Linked DNA regions of Fodinicurvata sp. EGI_FJ10296. The protein of the gene in region 1 interacts with the protein of each later gene in a pairwise test. Links are inferred from orthologs where the notes say so. Each region holds a gene or a part of one and is shown on either strand. Other genes may lie near its edges.

Region 1 (4,494 bases):
GGCCTGAACCAGCGGGCCCACCTCTTCGCGCACGAGTTCGACGCGTTCATCGGTCGAAAACAGCGGCCCTTTCCCGGCATTCCGCGCCACGGCCACGATCAGCTCGTCGCACAAGCTCATCCCGCGCTGAATAATGTCGAGATGCCCGTTCGTTATCGGATCGAACGTACCCGGATACAACGCAACCCGCCGCTTTGGGGTCATTCGTCGTTCCTCCCGCCTGTATCGCCGTCCTCCGGCTCTTCATTGTTTTCTGTCGGGCCGATTTCTGTTGGGCCGATGCCAGCTGGATCGATCCCGGTCGGGTCTGTTCCGGCCGACTCGCCGTCCTCGGGCTGGTCTTCGCCGGCATCATCGACCACCGCCGCAACCGACACCACCCGTTCGCCCGGCGCGACGCGAAAGACTGTCACACCCATGGTCTTGCGGGCGGCTATACGGACATCGTCAACCGGGCATCGCATGACTTGCCCGCCATCGGTAACGAGGATGATCTCCGCCTCGTTGACGACGGGGAAGGATGCGGCGATCGCCTTGTTGCGTTCGCCCATCTGCATGTTCCAGATACCCTTGCCGCCCCGCCCGGTCCGGCGATAGGCATAGGCTGACGACCGCTTGCCAAAGCCGGTCTCGCTGATCGTAAGGATAAACTGCTCCCGCTCTTCCATTGCGGCAAAAGTCTCGGGGTCGATCTCGTAAGCGGCCGCTTCGGGTGCGTCCTCGCCGTCAACGTCCTCGCCTTCGGCCTGTCGCAGTGTATTCGCGCCCTTGAGATAGGCCTGCCGCCGCTCGGCGCTGTCCTCGCTGCCTTCCAGCACCGACATCGAGATGACGCGGTCGCCGTCCGCCAGCCGGATCCCGCGAACGCCCGTGGATGTCCGCCCCGAAAACACCCTGACATCGGTCACGGAAAAGCGGATGCACATACCGTTGCGGGTCGCCAGAAGAATATCCTGATCCTCGCGGCAGGTGCGGACCGCAATCAGCGAATCGCCGTCATCCAGCTTCATCGCAATCTTGCCATTGCGGTTGATCTGGGTGAAATCCGACAACCGGTTGCGCCGAACAGTGCCGCTGGCCGTTGCGAACACGACGTTCAGACCGCCCCACTCTTCCTCGTCTTCCGGCATCGGCATGACGGTGGTGATCCACTCGCCCTTGTCCAGAGGCAGCATGTTGACCAATGCCTTGCCGCGGCTCGTCGGGCTCCCCAGCGGCAGGCGATAGACCTTGAGTTTATAGACAATGCCGCGTGACGAGAAAAACAGCATCGGCGTATGCGTATTGGCGACGAAGAGATCGGAAACGAAATCCTCTTCCTTGGTCGCCATACCCGCACGGCCCTTGCCGCCGCGTTTCTGGGCGCGATAGGTCGAAAGCGGCACCCGCTTGATATAGCCCTGGTGACTGACGGTGACGACCATGTCCTCGCGCTGGATGAGGTCCTCGATGTCCGTCTCGAATTCCGCCTCTTCGATCACCGTGCGCCGCGGCGTGCCGAATTTCTCCTTCATCTCGTCGAGTTCGTCGCGGATGATCGTCAGCAGCTTTTCGCGGTTGCCGAGGATCGCCAGATATTCCGCGATCTGATCGACGACCGCCTGAAGATCATCGCTGATTTTCTCACGCTCAAGGCCGGTCAGCCGGTGCAGGCGCAGATCCAGGATCGCCCGCGCCTGCGTCTCCGACATGGAATACGTGCCGTCCTCGTGCACGGGCCGGTCGGGCTCGTCGACGAGTTCGATCAGCGGCGCGATATCTCCGGCCGGCCAGCGGCGGTCCATCAATTGCTGGCGGGCCGTCTGGGGATCGGGCGCCTGACGGATCAGCGTGATGACCTCGTCGATATTGGCGACCGCCACCCCGAGACCGAGCAATGTATGCGCCCGCTCGCGCGCCTTGCCGAGCAGATGGATCGTCCGGTTGATGACCACCTCTTCCCGGAAATCCAGGAAGGCGCGCAATACCTGGCGCGTCGTCATCAGTTCCGGGCGGCCGCCGTTCAATGCCAGGCAGTTGACGCCGAACGACGTCTGAAGCTGGGTGTACCGATAGAGCTGGGCCAGAACGACATCGGCATTGGCGTCGCGCTTCAGCTCGATGACGACACGGACGCCGTCCCGGTCGGACTCATCGCGCAGGTCGGATATCCCCTCGACCTGCTTCTCCTGCACGACCTCGGCGATCCGCTCCATCATCTTGGCCTTGTTGACCTGATAGGGGATCTCGGTAACGATGATGGCCTGACGGTCCTTGCGGATGTCCTCGATCGCGACCTTTCCGCGCACGACGACGCTGCCACGGCCCGTCAGGGCCGCGGCGCGGCTTCCAGAGCGGCCGAGAATGACGCCGCCGGTCGGGAAATCGGGGCCCGGAATCAATTCCAGCAGCGTCTCCGCGCGGATATCCGGGTCGTCGATCATCGCCTTGCAGGCGTCGACCACTTCGCTGAGATTGTGCGGCGGAATGTTCGTCGCCATGCCGACGGCAATACCGCCCGCACCGTTCACCAGCAGGTTGGGAAACCGCGACGGCAGCACGCTGGGCTCGTGCGTCGTCTCGTCGTAGTTGGGTATGTACGACACCGTATTCTTGTCGATGTCGTCGAGCATGGCTTCGGCCGCCTTGGCAAGCCGAGCCTCTGTGTACCGCATGGCCGCCGGCGGATCGCCGTCCATCGACCCGAAATTGCCCTGTCCGGAAATCAGCGGCAGGCGCATCGCGAAATCCTGCGCCATACGAACCATGGCGTCATAGATCGCCGAGTCGCCGTGAGGATGGTACTTACCCATCACATCACCGACGATACGCGCCGACTTCTTGAAGGGCTTGGTGCTGTCGTAGCCGCCGTCCTTCATCGCGAAGAGGATGCGGCGGTGGACGGGCTTCAGCCCGTCCCGCACATCGGGAAGTGCCCGGCTCACGATCACGCTCATCGCGTAATCGAGATACGAGCGCTTCATCTCGTCTTCGATGCCGACAGCTTCGTGCGGTGACGGATTGACGGTGTCGCTCACGGAAAATCCCTGAAATGCGGTTGGTCTTCACGGGACACACCGCCGGACCGGCGCAAATGCGCCGCCGACGCTCGTCCGCGTGCGCGGTTTAGCACAGTTGGAAGCAGCCCACAATCTGGCCTGCGACACCGCTGCGGGGAGCGGGTCCTTGCCGTCGTTACCCGGCGGCGGCCGAGCGGATGCGGGCATCGCGCGCGGCCAGCCATTGAAAGCGGACGATCAGCAGGCCGACCGAGACGATGCTTGCGACCAGGATCGCTTCCATCAGTCCCATGGCACCGTGATCCATCACAAACGCCAGAAGGTAGCCAACTGGCACCATGACGCCGAAATACGACAGAATGTGGGTCGACGTCGGTATCCAGGTATCGGCCCGCCCGCGCAGAGCATTGGCAACCACGGCCTGTCCTCCGTCGACCACCAGGACGAGTGCGGCAAAGGCGATCAGCGGCGCCGTCAGCGCCAGCAGTTCGGCGTCCGTCGAGTAGAACCCGGCAAATGCGACAGGCATTGCCGCAAAAACCACGCCGATGCCGCCCATCAGGACCGTGTTCAGCCCCAGGCCCGTCCAGCCGGCGACCACCATGTCGGCGGTATCGCGCCGTCCATGGGCGTTACCAACGCGAACGGCCGTCGCCGCACCGATGCCCAGCGCGACCATGAAGACGATACCGACCAGATTGAGGGCGATGGAGAATGCGCCCAGCGGCAGGACGCCCAGCCAGCCCGCCATCAGCCCCAGGATCGAAAAGGCCGTGGCTTCGGCGCCGATGCTCGCCCCGGCGGCATAGCCGATCATCCGTTGGTGCCGCCAGGCACGCCAGCCACCCTCGGCAGGACGGCGGACGGCAAAACGGTCCCGATCCGTCATGAACCAGACGAAGGCAACCAGGAAAACGGCGCCGAAAATCCGCAGGCTGGTGGTTGCCCAGGCTGATCCGGTTGCCCCCATCGGCGGAATCGGCCCCACGCCGAAAACCAGCACCCAATTGAGCACGATGTTCAGCAGATTGGCGATGATCATGAACACCATGCCCGCCATCGGGCGGCCGATGCCTTCCAGGAAGAAGGATGTCGTCAGGTAGATCATCAGAAACGGCAGGCCGATACCAATGACGGTCATGACCTCGCCGCCGCCGCGGCTCAGATCGGCAGACTGGCCGGTCAGGGCCAGGAAAGGGCCGCCGGCGAGCGACAGCGCCCAGCCGGCCACCCCGATCGCCGCGGCATAAGGCATCGACCGGCGCCATGCCGCCCCGGCTTCCTCGGGTCGGCCCCGGCCCATGGCATTGGCCGCGACCACCAGCGTCCCCATCAACAGGCCGAGGCTGCCGACATAAAGGGCATTGATCGGCGCCAGTCCTATCGACTGATAGGCCAGTTCCTCGGAACTGAAACGACCGACCATGACGGTATCGACCAGCGCCATGGACAGCACGCCGACACGCGCCACCATCACGGGAAACGCGAGGCGGAT
Region 2 (3,136 bases), on another replicon or contig:
GGCGTCGCCAGCAACTGCACGGTCGCTTCTTCATCGGCTGGCGGTGGCGGTTCCGGAAGATCCACCACCTTCAGGACTTCGCGCGGATCGCCGTACCGACTGAACTGCAGGGCCCTCATCGTATTCCCCTCCGATGGCTGGTAGGACTGGTTGCCACAACGGGCGTTGCTCGCGAAGCTACATGAAATGCCACAATAAGCAATTTTAAGTTGTATTTGCGGGCGAAAAAAGAGGCGGCGTCATCGACAGCCGCCTCTCTTCGGCTCGTCCCGATTTCGCCTAAACGTCGAGATTCGATACGTTCAGCGCGTTTGCCTGAATGAATTCGCGCCGGGGCTCGACCACATCGCCCATGAGCGTGGAGAAAACCTCCTCACTGTCGTCAGCGTGGTTCACCTTGACCTGAAGCAGATTCCGAACGTTGGGATCGAGAGTCGTCTCCCAGAGCTGTTCGGGGTTCATCTCGCCCAGCCCTTTGTAGCGCTGAATGGTAACGCCCTTCCGGCCCAGTTCCATAACCCGCTCAAACAGGCTGACCGGCCCCAGGATGTCGATATCGGCCGAACCCGTCGACAACACACCCCGCCCGGCATAGCGCTCCGCCATTTGTTCCTGATAGGACCGCAGGCGCCGGGCTTCGCCGGTTCCCGAAAGCGCTGGATCGAGCCGGCGCGATTCCGACACGCCGCGCAGCGTCCGGGTAAACAGCAAGCCGCCATCGGCGGTGGCCATGCCGCGCCAGCCGCGCTCCAGCACCGGGGAACGTTCATCGAGAACCCGGCCGATCATCTCGGCGATCGGCTGGGCCGACGCCTGATCGGTCAGCACCTCGGGATCGAACGCGCCGGCGATCGCCGCATTTTCGACCACGACCGTCGATCCGACCTTGTTGGCAAGCGGCATGATCAGATGCCGGATATCCCGCGCCTGCTGAACGGCGGCGTGCAGATCCTGCCCGGTAAGCGTGGTGCCGTCGTGCAGAGTCAGCCGGGCGTCCTGAATGCCCTGATCGATCAGATAGGTTTCAAGTTCGCCATCGTCCTTCAGATAGAGCTCTTGCTTGCCGCGCAGCGCACGATAGAGCGGCGGCTGGGCGATATAGAGGTAGCCACGGTCGATGATCTCGGGCATCTGGCGATAGAAGAACGTCAGCAGCAATGTCCGGATGTGAGAGCCATCGACATCGGCATCCGTCATGATAATGATCTTGTGATAACGGGTCTTTTCGATATTGAATTCGTCGCGAATGCCAGCGCCCAGAGCCGTGATCAGCGTCCCGATTTCCGCCGATGACAGCATCTTGTCAATGCGCGCCCGCTCGACGTTCAGGATTTTGCCCCTGAGCGGCAATATCGCCTGCATCCGGCGGTCGCGGGCCTGTTTGGCCGAACCGCCGGCGCTATCGCCCTCGACGATGAAAAGTTCGCTTTCCGCCGGGTCGCGAGACTGGCAATCCGCCAGTTTTCCGGGAAGCGATGCGACGTCGAGGACAGTCTTCCTGCGGGTCAGTTCCCGAGCCTTGCGCGCCGCTTCCCGCGCCTTGGCGGCTTCGGCCACCTTCTGGATGACCTTGCGGGCCTCGTTGGGGTTCTCACCCAGCCAGGTCGACAGCGCCTCGTTCACGACGCTTTCAACGATTGGACGAACCTCGGACGAAACAAGCTTGTCCTTGGTCTGGCTGGAGAATTTCGGATCGGGCACCTTGACCGACAGCACGCAGGTCAGACCCTCCCGCGCGTCGTCACCGCCGATGGTGACCTTTTCCTTTTTGGATATACCGCTATCGGCGGCATAAGCGTTGATCTGGCGGGTCAGCGCGCCGCGGAATCCCGCCAGATGCGTGCCGCCGTCGCGCTGGGGGATGTTGTTGGTGAAACACAGCATCGTCTCGTGATAGGCGTCGGTCCACTCCATCGCCACTTCGACGGTGACGCCTTCGCGTTCCGCGCTCAGGACGATCGGCGGCGTGTGAATCGCCGTCTTGGACCGGTCGAGATACTTGACGAAAGCCGTCAAGCCGCCGTCATAGATCATCGTCACGGTGCGGGGCTCGACGCTCCGATTGTCGGTGACGACGATCGTCACACCGGAATTGAGGAACGCCAGTTCCCTCAACCGATGCTCCAGAGTCTCGAAATTGAAATCCAGCGTCGTAAAGGTTTCCGCCGACGGCTTGAACACGATCCGGGTACCGGCGGAATCGCCGGCCGGACCGATGGCCTTCAGCCGCTCTCGCGCCACGCCATCGTCAAACGTGATGACCCATTCCTGGCCATCGCGATAGATTGTCATCTCCAGCCATTCCGACAGCGCATTCACCACCGAAACGCCCACGCCGTGAAGTCCGCCGGAAACCTTGTACGAGTTCTGGTCGAACTTTCCACCGGCGTGCAACTGGGTCATGATGACCTCGGCCGCCGATATGCCTTCTTCTTCGTGAATGCCGACCGGAATGCCACGCCCGTTATCGGTCACTGTCACCGAACCATCCGGATTCAACGTAACCGTTACGGTATCGCAATGTCCGGCGAGCGCTTCATCGATTGCATTGTCGACGACCTCGTAAATCATATGGTGAAGGCCGGACCCGTCGTCGGTATCGCCGATATACATGCCGGGGCGTTTGCGAACGGCATCAAGCCCCCGCAGCACCTTGATGCTATCGGCTCCGTATGCGTCCGCGGCCGCCTGTGCCGAGCCTTTCACCGCCTGCTCACCCATAAGATCATCTCGTTTCAAACGTTCCAGGGTTACCCTGATTTCCCGATCACCGGCCAGCCGGCAGATCAGGAACTCAGAGATATCGTGCCGTCATCGACGGTCAGAACCGTCGCCTCGGGCCGCATGGCCTCGAACAGCGCCGCGTCGGTTCCCGTGAACCACGCCTGCGCGCCCAAGGCCTTGATCTCGGCAAAAAGTGCGGCCCGCCGCCGAGAATCCAGATGCGCCGCCACTTCGTCGAACAGAAGGATCGGTGCAGCGCCGCGCGCCTTTGCGAGAAGTCTGGCGTTGGCCAGGATCAGCCCGAGGAGAAGCGCTTTTTGCTCTCCCGTCGAGCATTGAGCCGCGCCGACACCTTTCGCTCTATGACTTACCAGAAGATCACTGCGATGGATACCATCGGCGGCGCCACCGG

What was found. Proteins that work in one complex are often made in the same cells at the same time.
Region 2: the proteins of gyrA (region 1) and gyrB interact in binary tests that used the Escherichia coli proteins (3 or more experiments, as listed by UniProt). The link is inferred for Fodinicurvata sp. EGI_FJ10296 from one-to-one orthologs.

The regions. Positions count from the first base shown.
Region 1 is NZ_JBFCVL010000002.1:290,979-295,472, forward strand. What follows is about bases 1-3,365. They hold gyrA (DNA gyrase subunit A), read right to left. Parts: upstream 3,018-3,365; coding sequence 201-3,017; downstream 1-200. Other genes in these bases: coaD (pantetheine-phosphate adenylyltransferase), read right to left, coding at 1-204; ABZ728_RS04805 (MATE family efflux transporter), read right to left, coding at 3,175-3,365. Also shown: more of ABZ728_RS04805, read right to left, coding at 3,366-4,494. UniProt on the Escherichia coli protein: A type II topoisomerase that negatively supercoils closed circular double-stranded (ds) DNA in an ATP-dependent manner to maintain chromosomes in an underwound state.
Region 2 is NZ_JBFCVL010000001.1:600,484-603,619, reverse strand. What follows is about bases 1-3,052. They hold gyrB (DNA topoisomerase (ATP-hydrolyzing) subunit B), read right to left. Parts: upstream 2,722-3,052; coding sequence 280-2,721; downstream 1-279. Other genes in these bases: recF (DNA replication/repair protein RecF), read right to left, coding at 2,787-3,052; ABZ728_RS02720 (2-enoyl thioester reductase domain-containing protein), read right to left, coding at 1-119. Outside these bases: more of recF, read right to left, coding at 3,053-3,136. UniProt on the Escherichia coli protein: DNA gyrase negatively supercoils closed circular double-stranded DNA in an ATP-dependent manner to maintain chromosomes in an underwound state.